Regions from separate parts of the Streptomyces sp. NPDC006516 genome, predicted to be linked through region 1. Evidence: riboswitches for the same ligand, from Rfam matches in the RefSeq annotation. Region 1 holds a riboswitch; each other region holds the start of a gene.
What was found. A riboswitch is a leader RNA that binds a small molecule or an ion and turns the genes downstream of it on or off. The one in region 1 is predicted to bind cyclic di-AMP.
Positions count from the first base shown of each region.

Region 2: linked by a shared signal. The riboswitch ahead of ABZY45_RS20035 (M23 family metallopeptidase) and the one ahead of ABZY45_RS22670 (transglycosylase family protein) in region 1 are both predicted to bind cyclic di-AMP.
Region 3: linked by a shared signal. The riboswitch ahead of ABZY45_RS27545 (C40 family peptidase) and the one ahead of ABZY45_RS22670 (transglycosylase family protein) in region 1 are both predicted to bind cyclic di-AMP.

Region 1 is NZ_JBEXPD010000008.1:231,696-238,672, reverse strand. Features, by position in the region: gene eno (phosphopyruvate hydratase) at 1-954, opposite strand, end outside; gene ABZY45_RS22670 (transglycosylase family protein) at 1,397-2,083, opposite strand; cyclic di-AMP (ydaO/yuaA leader) riboswitch at 2,084-2,255, opposite strand; gene ABZY45_RS22665 (transglycosylase family protein) at 2,546-3,544, opposite strand; gene ABZY45_RS22660 (cytochrome P450) at 3,650-4,945, opposite strand; gene ABZY45_RS22655 (nucleoside triphosphate pyrophosphohydrolase) at 4,942-5,928, opposite strand; gene ABZY45_RS22650 (SurA N-terminal domain-containing protein) at 5,958-6,614, opposite strand; gene ABZY45_RS22645 (serine/threonine-protein kinase) at 6,785-6,977, opposite strand, start outside.
Region 2 is NZ_JBEXPD010000007.1:17,978-24,954, forward strand. Features, by position in the region: gene lhgO (L-2-hydroxyglutarate oxidase) at 1-1,179, shown strand, start outside; gene trmB (tRNA (guanosine(46)-N7)-methyltransferase TrmB) at 1,274-2,071, shown strand; gene ABZY45_RS20030 (PrsW family intramembrane metalloprotease) at 2,142-3,596, shown strand; gene ABZY45_RS20035 (M23 family metallopeptidase) at 3,775-4,812, opposite strand; cyclic di-AMP (ydaO/yuaA leader) riboswitch at 4,824-4,976, opposite strand; gene ABZY45_RS20040 (PP2C family protein-serine/threonine phosphatase) at 5,209-6,366, opposite strand; gene ABZY45_RS20045 (MerR family transcriptional regulator) at 6,499-6,977, opposite strand, start outside.
Region 3 is NZ_JBEXPD010000012.1:151,743-158,719, forward strand. Features, by position in the region: gene ABZY45_RS27535 (ATP-dependent Clp protease proteolytic subunit) at 1-630, shown strand, start outside; gene ABZY45_RS27540 (hypothetical protein) at 638-946, shown strand; cyclic di-AMP (ydaO/yuaA leader) riboswitch at 1,288-1,484, shown strand; gene ABZY45_RS27545 (C40 family peptidase) at 1,488-1,958, shown strand; gene ABZY45_RS27550 (LysE family translocator) at 1,977-2,618, opposite strand; gene ABZY45_RS27555 (LysR family transcriptional regulator) at 2,691-3,605, shown strand; gene ABZY45_RS27560 (ATP-binding protein) at 3,674-4,105, opposite strand; partial or broken gene ABZY45_RS27565 (helix-turn-helix transcriptional regulator) at 4,330-4,470, shown strand; gene ABZY45_RS27570 (DUF397 domain-containing protein) at 4,450-4,764, shown strand; gene ABZY45_RS27575 (8-amino-7-oxononanoate synthase) at 4,757-5,905, opposite strand; gene bioB (biotin synthase BioB) at 6,049-6,977, shown strand, end outside.

The sequences.
Region 1 (6,977 bases):
CTCGGGGTTGGTGACGAACAGGTCGTCACCGACGATCTGCACCTTGGAGCCGAGCTTGTCGGTGATGACCTTCCAGCCGGCCCAGTCGTCCTCGTACAGCGGGTCCTCGATGGAGACCAGCGGGTACGCGGAGACGAGCTCCTCGTAGTACTCGGTCATCTCGGCGGCCGAACGGGACTTGCCCTCGAACTCGTAGACGCCGTCCTTGTAGAACTCGGACGCGGCGACGTCGAGCGCGAGCGCGATGTCGCGGCCGGGGACGTAACCGGCCTCCTTGATGGCCTCGAGGATGAGGTCGAGGGCGGCACGGTTGGACTCGAGGTTCGGGGCGAAGCCGCCCTCGTCGCCGAGACCGGTGGACAGGCCCTTGGTCTTCAGGACCTTCTTGAGCGTGTGGTAGATCTCCGCACCCCAGCGCAGGGCCTCGGAGAAGGACTCGGCGCCGATCGGCGCGATCATGAACTCCTGGATGTCCACGTTGGAGTCGGCGTGCGAGCCGCCGTTCAGGATGTTCATCATCGGAACGGGCAGCAGGTGCGCGTTCGGGCCGCCGAGGTAGCGGAAGAGCGGGAGGTCGGACGCCTCGGACGCGGCGTGCGCCACGGCGAGCGAGACACCGAGGATGGCGTTGGCGCCGAGGGAGCCCTTGTTCTCGGTCGCGTCCAGGTCGAACATCGCCTGGTCGATGAGGCGCTGCTCGGTGGCGTCGTAACCGACGAGCTCCGGGCCGATCTGCTCGATCACGGCGAGGACGGCCTTTTCGACGCCCTTGCCCTGGTAGCGGTTGGGGTCACCGTCGCGAAGCTCGATGGCCTCGAACGCACCGGTGGAGGCGCCGGACGGAACAGCAGCACGTCCCGTGCTGCCGTCGTCGAGGCCAACCTCGACCTCGACCGTGGGGTTGCCCCGGGAGTCGAGGATTTCCCTGGCTACGACGACGTCGATGGACGGCACGAGGCATCTCCTTCTGGGATCTGACACTGGTTGTGCAGGGTCACTGTGGCCTTGCGGCACGAGCCTAACCGGCTCCGCCTGATCCGTCGGCCGTCCGCCCGTCCCCTGGGACGAAAAAGGACCCAAGGGCCTGCATTACGGGCAAAGCTCCAGAATTTTACTGGCAAGTAACTACAACAGTTGAACGAAAGCGTGTCCCGCGGGGTCTCCGTACACGGCTCCGCGCCGCCCGCGGAGCACCGGACACGACCCCGGCCCGGCGCGCAGGGGGGTGGGCGCGCCGGGCCGGGACTCCGGGGCAGGAGGAAGAACCCCGGACCGCTCCAGATGGGACCTGCACTGCCTCGGTGGAGCCCGTACCGCTTCGGTGGAGCCTGTCCCGCTTCAGGGCGCGGAACCTGGATCCACTTCAGGTGGGACCTGAGTTCTTCAGGTGGACCGACTACTTCAGGTGGAGCTGCTGACCCGGGAAGATCAGGTCGGCGTCGTCGACGATGTCGTCGTTCAGCTCGAACAGCTTCTCCCAGCCGCCCTTGACCTTCTTCGCGTCGGCGATCTTGCCGAGGGTGTCTCCGGCCTTCACCTTGTACTCGCCGTCACCCTTCTCGACCTTCTTGCCGGTCGGGGTCGTGACGGTCTTCTCGGCCTTCGGCTCCGTGCGCGTCTCGCTGCGCGAGGCGGGCTGCTCGGCCGTGCGCTCGGGCTGGGCCTTCTCGGCCGAGCCCGAGCCGGTGTCGACACCCGGGTCCACACCGTCGTTCGTCAGGCCGCCGGCACCGGCGCAGGCCCAGGCACCCGGGCCCTGGAGGTCGAGGAGCTTCTCGGCCACGGCTATCTGCTGGTTCTTGGTGGCCAGGTCGGCACGGGAGGCGTACTGCGTACCGCCGGCGGCGGCCCAGCTGGACTGCGAGAACTGGAGACCGCCGTAGTAGCCGTTGCCGGTGTTGATGGACCAGTTGCCACCGGACTCACACTGGGCGACGGCTTCCCAGGTCTGGACGGAGGCGGCCGAGGCGTTGGTGGCGCCCATCAGCGGCACGGCGACGGCAGCACCGGCGACACCGGCCAGGGTGGCGACACGGACGGCCTTGGACGGGCGACGGTGCTTGCCCTTGCTGGAAAGCAGCATGGTTCTCCTCACCGACGCCTACGAGGTGAGCTGTCGGGTTCGGGCCTGTGAGTTGCCCGGTCGCCCGCACTCGCGGACGACTTCACCCCGAGCCGTACCCGTACCCGTCTTCCGACGGCCGGGTCCGGCGCCTACCTGGGTCCCCCGCTCCTGCCTACGGCGCTTTACGCGTCGGTCCCCTTCGGCCGACGGCAGGATTCGGCGTGACGGTCGAAGGTGCCCGCGGTGCGAGCGGCTCCGACCGTAAACACACCCAACCCCTACATTCAAAGATGGACATAACGGTTAATCAGCACGTACCGGCGCGGGGTCGCGGATCGTTTGCGCAGGTCGGAGCCAATATGGACGGACCGGACGGACGGGGCACCCCGATCACAGCAAAGAGACCCATGTCTCACTTACGCATAAGTGGACATAGGCCTCTGAACTACCCCTGGTTTCGGGGTGTTTTCCCGCTTTGGATCAGTTGCCCGCCGAGGCCTTCGCCTGGGCGTCCTGACCATCCTTCGCATCCTGCGTGTCCTGGGTGTCCTGCGTCTGGGCCGTGAGGCCGAGGTCCAGGCTCTGGCCGGGCAGGATCAGGTCCGGGTCGGAGCCCAGCTCGTCCTTGTTGGCCTCGTAGAGCGCGGGCCAGCCGCCCGGGAGCTCCTGCGAGTCCGCGATCGCCCAGAGGTTGTCGCCCGTACGGACGGTGTACGAGCCGTCCGCGTCCTGGCGCGCGTCCGAGTCGCCCCGGGAGGCGTGCCGGCCGGACTCGCGCCCGTCCTCCAGGCCCGGCTCCGCGCTCGACTCGGGCGCGGGCGTGCCGCGGTGCTTGCCGCCGTTCGCCGCGTCCTCCTTCGAGGCGCCGGTCTCCGAGGCCTCGGGGGACGGGGTGGCGGACGGCGAGGCGTCGGCGCTCGCCGAGGAGTCGGCCCTGCCGGCCTTGTCCGTCCTGCTGTCGGAGGTGTCCTCGGTCTTCCCGCCGGTGCCCTCCGTCGCCTCCGCCGGGGCCGAGGCCCTGGACGAGGGGGTCCCGGACGGGGACGGGCTCTCCGTGGACCCGTCGGACGGCTCGCCGCCCGGGTCGATGCCCGGCAGCGTCCCGTCCAGGGCGAGCCCGGAGATCACGGCGCAGCTGGGCCACGCCTGCGGGCCCTTGTCGTCGAGCACCTTCTCCGCGACCGCTATCTGCTGCGAGCGGCTCGCGAGGTCGGCCCGGGGCGCGTAGGCGGTACCGCCGTAGGCCGACCAGGTGTCCTGCGAGAACTGCAGTCCGCCGTAGTAGCCGTTGCCGAGGTCGGCGCTCCACATGCCGCCGCTCTCGCATTCCGCGACCCGGTCCCAGGTCGTCGCCTCGGCGGCTTGCGCGCCGCCCGCGCCCAGCAGCGGGATGGCGATGGCCGATCCGGTGACGCCTGCGGCGACGACGATGGCGGGTGCCTGACGAGGGCGACGGTGTCTGCCGGTCGCGGAGCCCATGGGATTGCCTTCCGTGTGACTGACATGTGACGGGTGAGTCGAACGGTGAACCTAGCCCTACTCGAACGTGTGTCACAAGTCGATGCAGCGGAGATCACGTGAAAGTCACAGAGTTGACAGGCTGTCACTTTCCTCGCCGGAGCGCCCCGGCCGGAACTCGACCGGAAGCGTGCGCAGTCCACGCATGATGAGCCCGCCGCGCCACCGCAAATCGGCAGGTTCCGCAGCGAGCCGCAGGTCGGGGAGGCGGCGGAGCAGGGTCGCGAGAGCCACCTGACCCTCCAGCCGGGCCAGCGGCGCCCCCAGGCAGTAGTGGATGCCGTGTCCGTATCCGAGGTGCTGATTGTCACTCCGCGCGAGATCCAGCGTGTCCGGATCCTGGAAGCGCTCGGGGTCCCGGTCGGCGGCGGCCAGCACCACCAGGACGGGGTCCCCCGCCGCGATCTCCCGACCGCCCAGCGTCACGGGTTCGGTGGCGTAGCGCCACGTCGCGAGCTCCACCGGCCCGTCGTAACGCAGCAGCTCCTCGATGCCCGTGGCGAGCAGGTCCGTCTCCCCGGCGGCGAGCGACCGCTCCAGGCGGGCGCGCTGGGAGGGATTGCGCAGCAGCGCGTAGGTGCCGTTGCCGATGAGGTTCACGGTCGTCTCGAATCCGGCGAACAGGAGGATGAAGGCCATGGCGGCGGCCTCGTTCTCGGTGAGGTGCTCGCCGTGGTCACTCGCCCGGATCAGCCCGGAGATCAGGTCGTCACCGGGGTTCTCCCGCTTGCGGTGGATGAGTTCGGCGAGATAGCCACGCATCTTCTTGACCGATCTGGCCACCCCGCCGCGCGGACCGCCACCGTGCCGGATCATCATGCCCGCCCAGTCACGGAAGTCGTCCTGGTCCTCGCGCGGCACTCCGAGCAGATCGCAGATCGCGTAGATGGGCAGCGGGAAGGCGAAGTCGTGGATGAGATCCGCCTTCCCCTCCTCCACGAACGTGTCGATGAGGCGGTCCGTCAGCTCCTGCACGCGGGGCGCGAACTCCGCCACCCGGCGCGGGGTGAACGCCTTGGACACCAGTCGGCGCAGCCGGGTGTGGTCCGGGGGGTCGATGTTCAGCAGATGCGTCATCAGCTCCGCCTTGCGCTCCCCCGGGATACCGGTCTTCCCCTTCGCGTTCGCGGACCCCGCGTGGTGCGCCGGGTTCTTGGAGAGCCGGGTGTCGGCGAGGGCCTGCCTGGCGTCCGCGTACCGCGTCACCAGCCAGGCCTCGACCCCGCTGGGCAACGCCGTGCGGTGGACGGGGCTGTTCTCCCGTAGCCAGGCGTAGGCGGGGTACGGGTCGGTGGCGAACTCCCAGGTGAAGAGTTCGGGTGCCGCGTCGGGCGCGGAGGCGGTGCGGGGGCTGTCGTTCACTCCTCGACGCTATCGGGACCCGCCCCGAGCCCCTCCGCCGCCCGGATCGCGTCCCGGTAGGCCCGGGCGGCGGCCCGGAGAGCGGCCTCCGGGTCGATGCCGTCCTGCTCGGCGCGCACCGCGAGGGCGAGCAGCCGGTAGCCGACCCCCTCCCCCTGGGGCAGTGCCGCGTCGATCCCCGCCGTACGGGCGCGGCCTCCGAGCTTGGCCGCCAGTGCAAGACCTGGCTGGCCGAGCGGCACCCCGTCGGTGACGGAGTCGCGCTGCTTCTCGATCGCCTTCGTACGCAGCCAGTGCGCGCGGACGTCCTCCGGGGTCTCGGCGGTCTCGTCGCCGAACACGTGCGGGTGCCGGTGGATCAGCTTGTCGACGATCGTCCCCGCGACGTCGTCGATCCCGAACGGCTCCTCCGGGTCCTCCTGCGCGATGCGCGCGTGGAACACGACCTGGAGCAGCACGTCCCCGAGCTCCTCGCGCAGCTCGTCCCTGTCGCCGTCCTCGATGGCCTCGACCAGTTCGTACGCCTCCTCGATGGCGTACTTCGCGAGCCCTTCGTGGGTCTTCTGCGAGGTCCACGGGCAGGCGAGCCGGATCCGGTCCATGACCTGCACCAGGTCCAGGAGCCGCGCGCCGGGCAGGTCGTACGAACCGGGCAGCAACTCCAGGTCCGGCATGTGCACGCGGCCGGAACCGCCGAGGCGGGCCAGCCCGTCGGTGAGCGGCTGGTTCCCCTCGCCGCCCACCAGCACCACCACGGTCCGGCCGCCCGCGCAGTCGTCCACCAGCTCCTCCGCCGAGGGGGCGGCGTGCTCCACGGCGACGCCCGCCTCCCGCAGGTACGGCAGCTGCGGGTGGTCCCGCTCGGGGCACACCACCCGTTCTGCGGCGTGCAGCGTCTGCCAGGCGGGCCAGGACAGCAGTCCGGGCGCGACCCGGTGGCTGGCGGTGAGCAGGACGATGCGGCCGGGGTCTTCAGCGTTCACGCCTCGAACCTACCTCCGGCCGGACGGGGTCAGGCGCCTGCCTCGGGCTCCTGCGCCTGGAAGGTGGTGACCTGCGTGATCCACGGCGCCTTGTACGTGCTCAGCTGGACCTTCTCGTCGTCCCAGCTGCCGTAGCGCGGATTGACGTCGATGTGCAGGGCCTTCGACGCCTCGGTGAGCGCCTTCCCGACGACCGCCTGGCCGCCCGGCGTCTGGAGATCGGCACCGAGCGCCCGCGCCAGCTTCGGAAGCTGGACCTCCTTGCGCAGGTCGTTCTCGATCTGGTCCGGGGCCACCCAGCGCTGCTCCAGCATCACCGTCCGCAGCCCTTCGTCACCACCGGACTGTGCGGCGGCGGCTGCCTGGATCTGCTGGATCTCCTTACGGCTGACGGTCACCCCGGCGTCCTTCGCGGCCCGGTCCAGGACCTGGCCGAAGATCAGGCCGTGCAGTTTGGCCCGGTTCAACTGCCCGGACTTCGTCACCAGTTCCTCGGACCGCTCCGACGTCCGCTGCGCGCTGCGCACGTCGGACGCCTGCGCCTGGACCGTGGCCACGTCGATCCGGTCGCCGCCGACCACCGCCGCGGCGCCCGGATGGGCCTCGCTGCCGCAGGCGGTCAGGAGCGGTGCCGCGAGGAGCGTGGCGGCGGAAAGGGCGAGCGCGGTGCGACGACGGCGGTGCAAAGGAGCCTCCCGGGGAGAGTTTGTGCATCAGTGCACAAAGCCTTGCGGTGATCGATGTTAGGCAGTGGACGTGATTCGGGCCACTGCTTCGACCAACGATTTCCGGACCCGTCAGTGTGGGGTCGGCGCCGAAAACACCGCCGGCTCCCCCTTTTCGGGCGCCGCCGGGCTCACACCGAGCCGCGGACGTCCTGGTGGTGGGTCAGTTGACGCCGCAGCTCCGTGGGAAGCGGATGGTGCGGGCCGTAGGCGCGCTCCGTGTCGTACAGGAGTGCCTGCAACTGGGCGCGGCCCGCCGCGTGGTCGCCCACCCCGAGCAGCAGGTGACCGATGCGATGACGGATGTCGAAGGCCCGGCCCGGG
Region 2 (6,977 bases), on a different contig from region 1:
CTCACGCGCACCGCGCCCGGCACGCGGGTCACGGTGCTGGAGAAGGAGTGGGGTCCGGCCCGGCACCAGACGGGCCGTAACAGCGGGGTGATCCACAGCGGGATCTACTACGCGCCGGGTTCGCTCAAGGCGCGCTACGCGGTGCGGGGCGCCACCGAGCTGGTCGGCTTCTGCGAGGAGCACGGCATCGCCCACGCGGTCACGGGCAAGCTGATCGTGGCGACGGACAGCGCCGAGCTGCCGCGGCTGCACGCCTTGGTGCAGCGCGGGCGGGCGCACGGGCTGCCGGTCCGGGAGCTCGGCCCCGCCCAGATCGCGGAGTACGAGCCGCGGGTGCGCGGTCTCGCCGCGATCCGGGTCGGCACGACGGGAGTGTGCGACTTCGCCGCGGTCGCCGGCCGCCTCGCCTCCGAGGTGGGCGCGTCGGGCGGAGAGGTCCGTTACGGCGCGGAGGTCGTCGCTGTCGACCGGCGCCCCTGGGGCGTCGCGGTGCGCACGGCCGACGGCCGGGTGGTCAGAGCCCGGGTGCTGGTCAACTGCGCCGGACTGCACAGCGACCGGGTGGCGCTGCTCGCCGGCGACGACCCCGGGGCCCGGATCGTGCCGTTCCGCGGGGAGTACTACGAGCTGGCCAGGCCGGAACTGGTGCGCGGGCTCGTCTACCCGGTGCCCGATCCTGCCTTCCCCTTCCTGGGGGTACATCTGACCCGAGGTGTCGACGGCACGGTCCACGTCGGGCCCAACGCGGTGCCGGCGCTGGCGCGAGAGGGGTACGGCCGCACGGTCGTGCGCCCGGGCGAGCTGGCGGGCACCCTGGCCTGGCCGGGCTCCTGGCGGATCGCCCGGCGGCACTGGCGGTACGGGGCGGGCGAACTGCACCGGTCCCTGTCGAAGAGCGCGTTCACCCGGGCCGTCCGCCGCATGCTGCCCGAGGTGACGGAGGACGATCTGCGTCCCTCACCACCCGGGGTCAGGGCCCAGGCGGTCCTGCGTGACGGCACCCTGGTCGACGACTTCCTGATCCGGGACGCACCGCACACCGTGCATGTGCTGAACGCGCCCTCGCCCGCGGCCACCGCGTCGCTGCCCATCGGGAGGGAGGTGGCGCGGCGGGCTCTGCTGCGGGCTCGCGCGACGGGGTGGACTCCTCCCGCCGTAGAATCGGGGCATTGTGTCTGAGCCTGTGAACCCCACCCCAGAGACGCCCGGCTCCGCCCCCGGGACGGACGCGGAGACCCACCACGGGACGAGCGCGGAGCCGCACCCCGAGGCGGTGACGCCCGGCGACGCCGATTCCGACGCCGCGGCGCGGCGCGCCGCCTCCTTCGAGCGGCAGCGCAGGCTGCGCCAGGAGCCCCGCTTCCCCGGCGGTCCCGCCGCCGACCCGGCGGGCTCCCACCACGAGCGCCGCATCCGCAGCTTCCAGCCACGCCGCAGCAGGGTGACCGCCGGCCAGGAGGACGCCCTCCAGCGGCTGTGGCCCAAGTGGGGTCTGGACATCGACGGCCGCGGCGTCCTCGATCTGCCCACGCTCTTCGACGGACTCCCGGTGGTCCTGGAGATCGGCTTCGGCATGGGCGAGGCGACGGCACAGATGGCGGCGGACGACCCCGGCACCGGCATCCTCGCCGTCGACGTGCACACCCCCGGCCAGGGCAACCTGCTCGGACTCGCCGACCGGGCGGGACTGACCAACGTCCGGGTCGCCAACGGTGACGCGATCATCCTGCTCCGCGAGATGCTGGAGCCCGAGGCGCTGGACGGGCTCCGGGTGTACTTCCCCGACCCGTGGCCCAAGAAGCGGCATCACAAGCGGCGGCTGATCCAGCCGGAGTTCCTCGATCTGGTGGCCGGGCGCATGAAGCCCGGCGCGGTCCTGCACTGCGCGACCGACTGGGAGCCGTATGCCGAGCAGATGCTCGAGGTGCTGACGGCGCACCCGCTGTTCGAGAACACCCAGGCGGACGGCGGCTACGCCCCTCGTCCGGCGTTCCGGCCCCTGACCCGCTTCGAGGGTCAGGGCCTGGACAAGGGCCACGTCGTGCACGACGTGCTGTTCACCCGTCGCTGATCGGCCATCGGCCGGCTCACCGGCCATCGCACCGTGGCCAGGTGTCAGTCCCCCTCGTTAGGGTCGACAGGTGTCCGAGGGGTCCGTGCAGCATCAGCAGCCGGCCGTCCCGGTTCTCGAGGAGCAGCGGCTCGACGAGTTCCTGGGCGCCGTCCCGGAGCGTGGCCAGTGGTACCGGCCGCGCCGCGTCGGCATGGTCTGGCGCAGCAAGGCCTTCCGCGCCGGTGCGGTGATCACCGTCCTCGCGCTCTGCGGTCTCGTCATTCTGGCCCTGGTCCGTGAACAGACCGGCACCGAGGGCTTTCTGGTGGGTCTGGGCCTGGCCGTTCTGCCCGTCCCCCTGCTGATGTCCGCGTTCCGCTGGCTCGACCGGGTCGAGCCGGGCCCCTGGCGCAACCTGCTGTTCGCCTTCTTCTGGGGTGCGTGCGCAGCCGCCTTGGTGGCGATCATCGCCAACTCCTTCGCGACGCGCTGGATAGCGACGGCCACCGCTGATCCGGGAAGCGCCGACACCCTCGGTGCGACGGTCATCGCCCCGGTCGTGGAGGAGAGCGCCAAGGCCGCGGCCGTCCTGCTGATCTTCCTGTTCCGCAGACGGGAGTTCGGCGGGATAGTCGACGGCATCGTGGTCGCGGGCTTCACCGCGACCGGGTTCGCCTTCACCGAGAACATCCTCTACCTGGGCAACGCCTTCGGCGAGGATCAGCAGCTCGGCACCACGGGCCTCGCCTCCGTGACGGCGGGGACGTTCTTCGTGCGCGTGGTGATGTCGCCGTTCGCCCACCCTCTGTTCACGGTGCTCTCCGGCATAGGACTCGGCATCGCGGCCCTCGGAGGCGCGCGGCACCGGATTCGCCGGATCGTCTCGCCCCTGCTGGGACTCGTCCTCGCCATGGGCATGCACGCCGTGTGGAACGGCTCGTCGGCCTTCGGCCCGTACGGCTTCTACGCGGTGTACGGCGCGTTCATGGTTCCGTGCTTCGCTCTGGTGACGTGGCTGGCGATCTGGTCGCGCCAGCGGGAGCTGCGCACCTTGTCCACCGAGCTGCCGGTGTACGCGGCGGCCGGCTGGCTCGCCCCCGCCGAGCCGCTCGCGCTCGCCTCGATGCGGGCGCGGGGTATGGCCCGCGACATGGCGAGGCACTGGCACAGCTACCCCGACCGGAACCGGGGCAGGGCCGCGGCCCGTGCCGTCGCCGAGTACGAGTCGTTCGCGACGTCCCTGGCCATGCTCCGCCGAAGGGCCCGCCACGACGGCGCGGGACCGGAGTTCGCACTCCGCGAGCAGGAGCTGCTGCACCACCTGTGGCAGCGCCGGGCGGTCGCGGGCCCCGCCCTGACGTACGCCGCCCACGCGACGGGCCGGGTACGGCCGCCCAGGCCGGCCGCCCCGCAGCCGTTCCCCGGTCAGTTCTCCCACGGGAGCGTGGCGGCGCAGCAGCCACCGGCACCGCACCGGCACTACGGGGGCTACAACCCCTACCTGGAGGACGGTGCCCGCCACCGCGCTCCCCCGCCTCCGTGAGCCCGCCAGGCGGGCGAGCGTGAGCTCGTCGGAGGCACCCACGAACCGACACGCATGAACCGACGGCACGCACGAACCAGGACACACCACCAGGACACGACGAACCGGCGGCCCTGACGTCGGGGGGTAGTGCGTCAGGGCCGCCGGGGTTCGGTGCGCCGCGTGACGGCGCGCGGGATCAGATCGTGAGGCCCTTACCGCGCAGCCAGGCCATCGGGTCGATGCCCGTGCCGTCAGCGGTGTGGATCTCCAGGTGCAGGTGCGCGCCGGTCACATTGCCCGTCGCTCCGACGCGGCCGATGGTCTGGCCGGTGGTGACCTTCTGACCTGCGGTCACGTCCATCGAGGACTGGTGGCAGTACCAGACCTCGGTGCCGTCCTCCAGCTCGAGGACCGTGCGGTAGCCGTACGAACCGGAGTAGCCGGCCGACTTCACCGTGCCGCTGTGCACCGCCTTGACCGGCGTACCGGTCGGGGCCGCGAAGTCCAGCCCGGTGTGGTAGCCGGAGGACCACATCGAACCGGCCTGACCGAAGCTCGAGCTGATGTAGTACGAGGAGGTCGGGACGGCATAGCTGGCGGCGAGCTTGGCGAGGCGCTCGGCCTCCGCCTTCTTCTTCGCCGCCTCTTCCGCCGCCTTCTTCTTCGCGACGGCCTCGGCCTCGGCCACGGTCTGCTGCTTCGCCGCCTGGGCCGCGGCTGCCTCGGCCGCCGCCGTCTCCTCGGCGGCCCTGGCCTCGGCATCGGCTCCGGCCTGCTGCTGCTCGGCCTGCTGGAGGATGCGGGCGCGCAGCGCCTCGCCGGCGTCGGTGGTTCCCTGCTCGGCCTCGGCGGCCGTGATGCCCGCGGAGGTGAGGGGGGAGGAGGCGACCGTCTGCTGGTCCGCGTCGGAGTCGCCGGACATGAACGCGCCAACGCCGGGCAGGGACTTGGCGTCGGGGAGATTGTCCGCGATGGAATCGGGAAGGGAGATGGAGACCGGCGGCTTGCTCTGCGCGGTGGCCATGCCACCCGCTCCGACGGCCGCGATGACGCCGACGCCGAGGACGGTGGAGCTACGGGCGAGACCACGCTGCTTGGCTACACGGTGCCGACCGCGTACGGGGCGGATGGACTCCTCGGTGGGGTTCCATTCCTCCCAAGTCCTGTCCTCGGTACCGAGGCTGTCGGTCCTGAAGGGTGACGGGGCCTCGGGGGCAGGCTGATTCGACGCCACGTGGGCGCACTCCTTTCCTTCCTTCTCGCCTACCGGGTTAGCTGACGGGTTCGGAGCAGGAAGGTCTCCTACGGGCCCCTTCGTCTCTCACGAGACACAGGTGTCCGATTCACCCCATGTAGGTGGTTCCCCGGTTCCCTTGCGGAATTCGGCGCCGCGCACGGTGCCGCCTCTTGCGACGACAGGTACAACCGCGCTGCGTTATCGAACGTTAATAGACACCTGGGTCCGATTCCAAGCTGTTCCGACAGATCGTTCACGGCCCTGGCCTGGACTTTCAGGGGTCAAACGGGCTCAAACGGGCGAGTTGCGCGACGCGCGACACACTGTCAGTTTCTGATGGTGTGTCAAATGTTATCGGAGAGGTGCCTCGTGACTACGGACGGTCGCCGCCCGTCATTCACTGTCCCGCCCCACAATCTTCACGGTCGTCCGCCGCTCGGGCTGACCCCGGGACGGCCTCCCGACCGCGAGGAGCGCCAGGTCGTCCGTCGACCGGCCCCCGGTGTGCAGACGTACGTCGTCGGTGAGCGCGGACAGCAGCTCCTCCGGCCCCGGAAAGATCCGGCCACGCAGCCGTGCCTCCGGGTCGTAGAACGCACCGTGCGCGTCCCGCGCCTCCGACAGGCCGTCCGTGAACGCCAGGAACGTCGCCCCGGCCGGCAGCGGCCACTCGTCCGCACGGTCCGGCCACGCACCCAGCCCCATGCCCAGCGGCAGGGCCGGTTCGGCCGGCGTCAGCACGTCGAGCGCCCCGTCCGGATGCAGGACCAGCGGCTCGGGGTGCCCGCGGTTGACGACCCGCAAGGTCTCCGAGCCCGCCGGGATCTCGGCGAGCACGGCGGTGACGAACCCCTCCACGGAGTCGAACCCGCCGCGCCGTGAGCCCTCCCGGGCCAGAGCCCGCTCCAGCCGCTGGACCACCCCTTCGAGCGACCGCTCCTGCTCGGCGGCCTCCCGGAACGCCCCGATCACGACGGCCACCGCCGCCACCGCGTCCAGCCCCTTGCCCCGTACGTCCCCGAGCACCAGCCGCACGCCGTAGGGCGTGTCCGCCACGGCGAACAGATCACCGCCGACGAACTCGTCGGCCTGGGCCGGCTCGTAGCGCGCCGCGACCTGCAGCCCGCCGATCCGTGACTCGGGCGTGGGAAGCACCGCGCGCATCGCGGTCTCCGCGATGACCCGGGCCGAGGCAAGCTGCTCGTTCCCGCGCCGCACGACGCCGTTGATGACGAGGGCGAGTACGGACACCGTCAGCAGGGTGAGCAGGTCGGTGAGCGGTACGACCTTGTAGAGGACGCCGTCCGAGATCCGGATGACGAGTACGACGAGGATGGCGACCACCGCGGTGCGCACGGTCGAGGCCAGCGAGAAGAACGGGGCGGCGATCAGCGGGGCCGCCGCGAAGAGCGGTACGGCGGACACCTCGGTCGGCGTCAGCAGGTCGAAGACCACTCCGGCACAGATCATCAGGGCGGGCAGCGCGCGCACGAAGCGCCGGGCACGGGAGTTCCCGGCAGCACTCACTCGCCGTCCGTCCCGCTTCCCCACCTGTGCACTCCTGCCCGGTCCGTCCACGGCTGCGGACGGTACCGCGCCCCACCCAGGCTCGCCGGAGCCGCGCCGCACGGCGACCCGTCATCGGCCGAAGGGAGGAGCGCGCCGGGGCCCGCCCCCCGGAGGTCAGCCGGTGAGCCGGTGCCGCGCGTAGATCGTCAGTGCATCCCGTACGAAGACGGCTGTTCCGTCCCCGTACCGATCGTAGTTCCTCGCGAAGCGAGGATCGGCGACGTACATCTCCGCGATGCCGGTTACATACGAACGGGTGGGTTCCATGGTCACCGCGAGCCACTCGCAGTGCCTGCGCGCGATGTCCTGCACCTCGTCGGAGCCCGCGTCGAGACCGGCCGCCCTGGCCTCGCCGTAGTCCCGGGCGATCTGCTCGTGCTCCTCCTGGAATCGCGCGCGCCCGTCCGGGCCCAGTCCTTTCCACCACCGGTCGCCGCGCTCGTACGCCTCGCGGCCCCAGCGCTCGGTGACCTCCTGTTCGTACACCGTGTGATCGAAGCCGTCGAACACTTCCTCGGCCATGAGCCCTTCCCCTTCCTCGGTTTTTTGGAGAGTGGTCCGCACCGAGGCGATCTGCCGCCCGATGCGCTCCC
Region 3 (6,977 bases), on a different contig from region 1:
CGTCCCGCCGCCCGCCATGTCCTGCCCGAGTTCACCGAGCGCACCGCCTACGGGCCCCGGACGATGGATCCCTACGCGAAGCTCCTGTCCGAGCGCATCGTCTTTCTCGGCACTCCCGTCGACGACACCGCGGCGACCGATCTGATCGCGCAGTTCATGTACCTGGAGCACGCGGATCCGGACCGTCCGCTGTCCCTCTACGTCAACTCGCCCGGTGGCTCCTTCAACGCCATGACGGCGATCTACGACACCATGCGCTACCTGGCGTGCGAGGTGGAGACCTTCTGTCTCGGACAGGCGGGGTCGAGTGCCGCCGTACTCCTCGCAGCCGGTGCGCCCGGACGCCGACATGCCCTGCCCGGCTCCCGGGTAGTCATCCAGCAACCCGCCCTGGACGAGCCGTTGAGGGGACAGCCCTCCGATCTCGAGATCGCGGCCTCCGAGTTGCTGCGCGAGCGCGAACTGCTCACGGCCATGCTGGCGCGTCACACGGGGCGGTCCGTACGGGAGATCAGCGCCGACATCGACCGGGACACCGTTCTCGACGCGCCCGCCGCCCTGGCGTTCGGGCTGGTGGACCACGTCGTGGAGAACCGCATGCCACCCCTGCCGCCGCATCTCGCGAGGTGAACGCCCGATGCTTTCGCCCCAGTTCCCGCCGCTCCCCGCACTGACCCGCGCCGAGGCCGAGTTCATCGACTGCTACCTGGAGGCCCTCGACCAGCTCGGCCGCATCAACCCGGCGCGCGGCAGCGACACCTACGGAGCGCTTCGCGCCGCTCAGGCGCTCGCCTCCCGCGCCACCGCCCTCCGTGACGCACTCACGCTGATGCACGAGCGGGGCGAGTCACAGATCCACGCGGCCACGCTGGCCCGGGCGCTGCGACTGCTGGACGGGGAGCGGCGTGCCGGACGCGTCGCGCTGCCTCCGGCCGCGTCGAGTTGACCGCGGACGACGCCCGACTCCGGCGTCCGGCCGGGCTTTCGGCGCCCTCACACGACACGCCCGGCCACGTGATGAGTTTTCCTCGCTCGTTCGGCTCAGGGGCTCCCCCGCCCGAGGGACGGCTCAACTTGCGCAACAGATGCGGACGCTGAGCGGAATTCGTCGTTCCGTCGCTGGTACGCGGCTGGTCGGGCGGCAGCGCCGGGCCTTCGGGCGCACCCCGTCCACCCGAACGGATCAGTGGTGACGACTCTCACATATCGGAACTTCGACGAGGAAAAGGGACGGTTCGTGCGTAAAGATCCCTGGGACGACAAGCCCCCGCCACCGCGGCGGGGCGGTCCGGGCGGACGCCGAGTCCTGCCGCCGTCCGGATGCCTGGTCGACAGGAGTGGATCGGCAGGAGTGGAGGACCCGAGCACAACGGGCCGACCGGACATCCGGACAGCCCTCGGGGTGAAGCCGCTTCGCGCGGCCGGGCAACTTCGCCAGCCCGAACCCGACAGGTCACCCTTCACAGGCGGCTGACGAAGGGTTGCGCATGCCTGCGCAGGTTCATGTCCCGTCTCTCATCGCCCGGGTCGGTACGGCCTCGGTTCTCACATTCGCCGTCGGCACCACCATGCTGACCCCCGGTCTCGTGAACGAGGCCGAGGCCGCGGGCCATTCGACGAGGGCGCTGGACATCGCGGCCTCCAAGAAGGGTGCACCGTACAGATGGGGGGCCACCGGCCCCCACAGGTTCGACTGTTCCGGCCTCACGCTCTACGCGTTCAAGAAAGTGGGCAAGAAACTCCCCCGCACGGCCCAGCAGCAGTACAACAAGACCCGCCATATCTCCAGGTCGCAGCGGAAACGCGGCGACCTGGTCTTTTTTCACGCGGGCCGCAGCGTTTACCACGTCGGTATCTACGCCGGCAACGGAAAGATGTGGCACTCACCGAAGACCGGGGCCGTGGTCCGGCTGGAGCGGATCTGGTCGAACAGCGTCTGGTACGGGAGGGTCCGCTGACAGCTCTCCCCCTCCGGTTCAGCGCAGCAGGGGCCCTGTCACCAGGACGAGTCCCAGCGCGGTGAGCGCCGTGCCGCTGCCGCCCTCGATCGCACGGGCGGTACGCGGCCGGCGCAGCCACCGGCCCAGCCGGTCCACCAGCAGCGCCACGGCCGGGAACCAGATGAGCGCGAGCAGCACGACCACCGAGGCCAGCAGCAAGGTCCTGGGCAGCGGCGGCGAGCCGTCGGGAACGAACTGGGGCAGCAGGCTGAGGAAGAGGACGGGCGCCTTCGGGTTGAGGGCGTTCGTCAGAAAGCCCTGGCGCAGGGAGCGGGCCCACGTCGTCGGTGCCCCGCCTCCCTGTCCCTCCCCGGCCTCTCCTTCCCGGACCGCGTTTCGCCGCAGCGCGTACAGGCCGCTGAGTCCGAGCCAGAGCACATAGGCGCCGCCGAGCAGCTGAACGGTACGAAACAGGACCGGCATGGTCACGAGCACGGCGGCGAGCCCTGCGACGGCCAGCGCGGTGTGTACCAGCAACCCTCCGGCGACCCCCACCGCGGAGGCGAGACCGGACCGCCGGGAGGCGAGTGCGTTGCGTACGACGACGGTGAAGTCCGCGCCGGGCAGCGCGACCATACCCGCGGCCACGGCGACGAAAGCGAGCAGTTGTGCGTCCATGGGTCCACCTTGAACGCCCGGAGCCTTTAGCGTGTACTTGCAATCTTCTGGGTCCGCCAAAAGGAACGCTTAATGTACGACCCCACACGGCTGGCCGCGCTGGTGGCGGTGGCCGAGGCCGGCTCGATCACACGGGCAGCGGCTCGGCTGGGCTACACCGCGCCCGCACTCTCGCAGCAGCTGGCCAAGCTGGAGCGGGAGGCCGGGGCCGCCCTGCTCGTGAGACACCATCGTGGAGCACGGCTGACGGCGGCCGGCGAGCTCCTGGCGGGGCGTGCCAGGCGCGTCCTGGACGAGATGGACCAGGCGCGGCACGAGCTCGCCCGGCTCGCCGGGCTTTCGGGCGGCCGGCTGCGCGTAGGGACCTTCGTCACCGCCGGGATCCACCTGCTGCCCCCGGTGCTCACCGCGTTCCGCCGTGCCCACCCCGACGTCGAGCTGGCCGTCACGGACTACGAGCCGCCGGCCGGGGTCGCCGCGGTGGCGGCGGGGGACGTGGACCTGGCGTTGACCCACGCGTACGAGCCGGCGGCCCCTGATCCACTGCCTGCGGGCGTGTTCTCGGAGCCGTTGCTCGTCGAGGAGCTGGTGCTCGTCACCGCCGTCGGCCAGATGCTCTCCGAGGGAAGCGGTCCGCTGCCCGTGTCCGAACTGGCCGGCCGGCCACTGATCAGCAGCGCGCCGGAGCACCCGCCCAGGCGCGGGGTGGAGCGTGCGCTCGCCGAGGCGGGGGCGACGCCCGCCGTGGTGTGCGAGTCGCCCGGCTACGCCCTGGTGTGCGCGCTGGTCAGTGCGGGCCTCGGCGTGGCAGTCGTGCCGGAGATGGTCGCGGCGATGTCCCCGGCACCACTCGCCGTACGGCGCCTGGAGCCGGCGACGTTCCGGCGGACGATCTCGGTGGCGCACCGGGGGACCCGGAACACGGCGGCCTCGGAGACACTGACGGCGCTGCTGCGCAGCGGATTCGGCCGTACCACCACGTCGTAGCTGTCGGGCGGGCGGCCCGGCGGGGCAATCGTCGCCTCGTCCCGGTGCGGCGGCCCACCCGTGGAATCTCAGGCCTGCGTGGGAACGGCCCAGGGAAGCTCGATCGCCACGGTCTTGCCCCCGTCCGGAGTCGGGCTGACGCTGAGCCGGCCACCGCGTTCCTTGGCGAGCGCCCGGACGATCACCATGCCGCGGCCGTTGTCCTGCCGTACAGCCGCGGGCAGGCGCTGGGGCCAGCGGGGGTGGCTGTCCGTGACCCCCAGATACAACTCGACGTCACGATCCAGGCGCAGGTCCACGGTGAAGGTGGGTGACTGGCCGAAGGTGTGCTGGACCGCGTTCGTCGCGAGCTCCGAGACGATCAGCTGGATGGCGTCGGCGGTCTCGCTCCCGTCCGCGAGACCCCACTCGGCGAGTACGCGCGCCACGTGTCTGCGGGCCCGGGACACCGAGACCGGGTCGCTCGGCAGGGTGACAGTTGCTTCTTGCTGGTCTGCCATGGCGACGCCGTCCCTTTCCCGCCTGACCGACCCGCGATCGGCCTGGATTGTGCTTCGCGCCAGAGTGCCACCGATACGGCCCTCGGTGACGGCGATCCACCAAGATGTGCATATATCTGCCGCCCAATCCGGTGAACTCTCCCCCGTAGCCGTACACAAGCGTCACACTGGCCACTTTCCGAGCCGCCGCCGCAGAGGCTCTCCGCGGGAGGAGAGGAGCCGACATGCGCCACGGCCCGCTGGTACGCCGACGCAGACTCGGGGAGGAACTGCGCGGCCTGCGCCATGCCGCCGGGCTCACCAGCCGGGAGGCCGCGGACAGGCTGGGCTGGCACCAGTCGAAAGTGAGCCGGATCGAGACGGGCACGAAAACAACTGGCGTTCGCTGGACCTCATCGCCGCAGCAGGCCGCAGCGGTCAGGCGGAACCTTCAGACTGCCCGAGGGGGCGCGATGTCCGACCGTCCCGCACAGCCCGGCCCCAGCTGGCGGCGCAGCAGCCGCAGCACAGGGATGAACAACTGCGTGGAAGCCGCACCGCTCGGCGAGGACCGACTGGCCGTGCGGGACTCCAAGGACGTGGCCCTGCCACCGCTGCGCTTCTCGGCGGAAGCCTGGACGACCTTCGTGGCCGGACTGCACGGGCCCCTGATCAGCTGACGGGCACGGGTGCCGTCGCGACGACCGCCCCTACGGCGAAAGCGATCTGTTCCTCCGTGAGGTCCGCGCGCGCCGTCAGCCTGAGCCGCGAGATCCCGTCAGGCACCGACGGCGGCCGGAAACATCCCACCGCCAGGCCCGCGCCGCGGCAGTCGGCCGCCCAGCGCACCGCGGACTCCGCCGAGGGCGCACGGACGGAGACGACGGCGGCGTCGGGGCGTACGGCGGTGAGCCCGGCGGCGGTGAGCCGCCCGTACAGCTCGGCCGCGACCCTCCCGGCTGCGGCCGCGCGTCCGGGCTCCCGGCGCAACAGCCGCAGGGCGCCCAGCGCTCCACCCACCGCGGCCGGAGCGAGCCCGGTGTCGAAGATGAACGTACGGGCGGTGTTGACGAGATGACCGATGACGCGGGCCGGGCCGAGGATCGCACCGCCCTGGCTGCCCAGCGACTTCGACAGAGTCAGCGTGGCGACGATCCCCTCGCCGCCCGCGAGCCCGGCGGCGGCGAGTGCGCCTCGCCCGCCCTCACCCAGGACGCCCAGCCCGTGCGCGTCGTCCACCAGGAGGGCCGCCCCGGCTTCGCGGCAGACGTCCGCGAGGGCGGGCAGGGGGGCCGCGTCGCCGTCCACCGAGAAGACCGAGTCGGTCACGGCCACCGCCCGTCCACCGTGTGCGCGGAGCGCCTTGCGTACGGCTTCGGGGTCCGCGTGCGGTACGACGGCGACGGCCGCCCTGGAGAGGCGGCAGCCGTCGACGATCGACGCGTGGTTGCCCGCGTCGGAGACGATCAGTGAATCCTGTCCGGTCAGCGCGGTGAGAGCCGCCAGATTGGCCGCGTAGCCCGAGGAGAACACGAGGGCCGCTTCGAATCCGCAGAAGTCGGCGAGTTCGCGCTCCAGCTCGGCGTGGAGTGCGGTGGACCCGGTGACCAGTCGCGAACCGGTGGAGCCCGCGCCCCACTCCCGCGCGGCCTCGGCGGCGGCCGAGGTGACCTCGGGGTGCCGGGTGAGCCCCAGATAGTCGTTGCCGGCGAGGTCCAGCACATCCGTCCCGGAGGGCCTGGGGCGCAGGCTCCGGACGAGTCCGGCATCGGCCCGGCGGCGCGCCGCGTCGTCGATCCAGTCGAATGGGGCGTAGGACATGAGCGGGTCCCTTTTGTAGGCAGCTCACAGACCCTAACCGGGTGCGCAACAGGCCAGGGTGTGGCAATACACACAGCATCGGCCGGCTCTCCTGTCCGGTTCCTCCTTGGCCGATGGCGGTGCCGTACGTCAGGATCAAGCCCATGGACCTGCTGAACACGCTGGTGGACAAGGGGCTGCGGCGCGAACTGCCGACCCGTGACGAGGCTCTCGCCGTGCTGGCGACCTCCGACGACGAACTGCTCGACGTGGTGGCCGCGGCCGGAAAGGTGCGCCGCCAGTGGTTCGGGCGCCGCGTCAAGCTGAACTACCTGGTGAACCTGAAGTCCGGGCTCTGCCCCGAGGACTGCTCCTACTGCTCGCAGCGGCTCGGCTCCAAGGCCGAGATCCTCAAGTACACCTGGCTGAAACCTGACCAGGCGACAAAGGCCGCCGCCGCGGGAGTGGCCGGTGGCGCGAAGCGGGTCTGCCTGGTGGCGAGCGGCCGTGGGCCGACGGACCGGGACGTGGACCGGGTGTCTCGGACGATCGAAGCCATCAAGGAGCAGCACGAGGGCGTCGAGGTGTGCGCCTGTCTCGGTCTGCTGTCGGAGGGCCAGGCCGACCGGCTCCGGTCGGCGGGCGCCGACGCGTACAACCACAACCTCAACACCTCGGAGGGGACGTACGGGGACATCACGACCACCCACACGTACGCCGACCGGGTGGACACCGTGCAGCAGGCCCAGGCTGCCGGCCTGTCGGCCTGTTCCGGCCTGATCGCCGGGATGGGCGAGTCCGACGCCGATCTGGTGGACGTCGTCTTCTCGCTGCGTGCCCTCGACCCCGATTCGGTGCCGGTGAACTTCCTGATCCCCATGGAGGGGACACCGCTCGCGAAGAAGTGGCACCTCACGCCCCAGCGGTGCCTGCGCATCCTGGCGATGGTGAGGTTCGTCTGTCCCGACGTCGAGGTACGGCTCGCGGGCGGGCGCGAGGTCCACCTGCGCTCGATGCAGCCTCTCGCCCTGAACCTGGTCAACTCCATCTTCCTGGGTGACTATCTGACCAGCGAGGGACAGTCCGGCCAGAC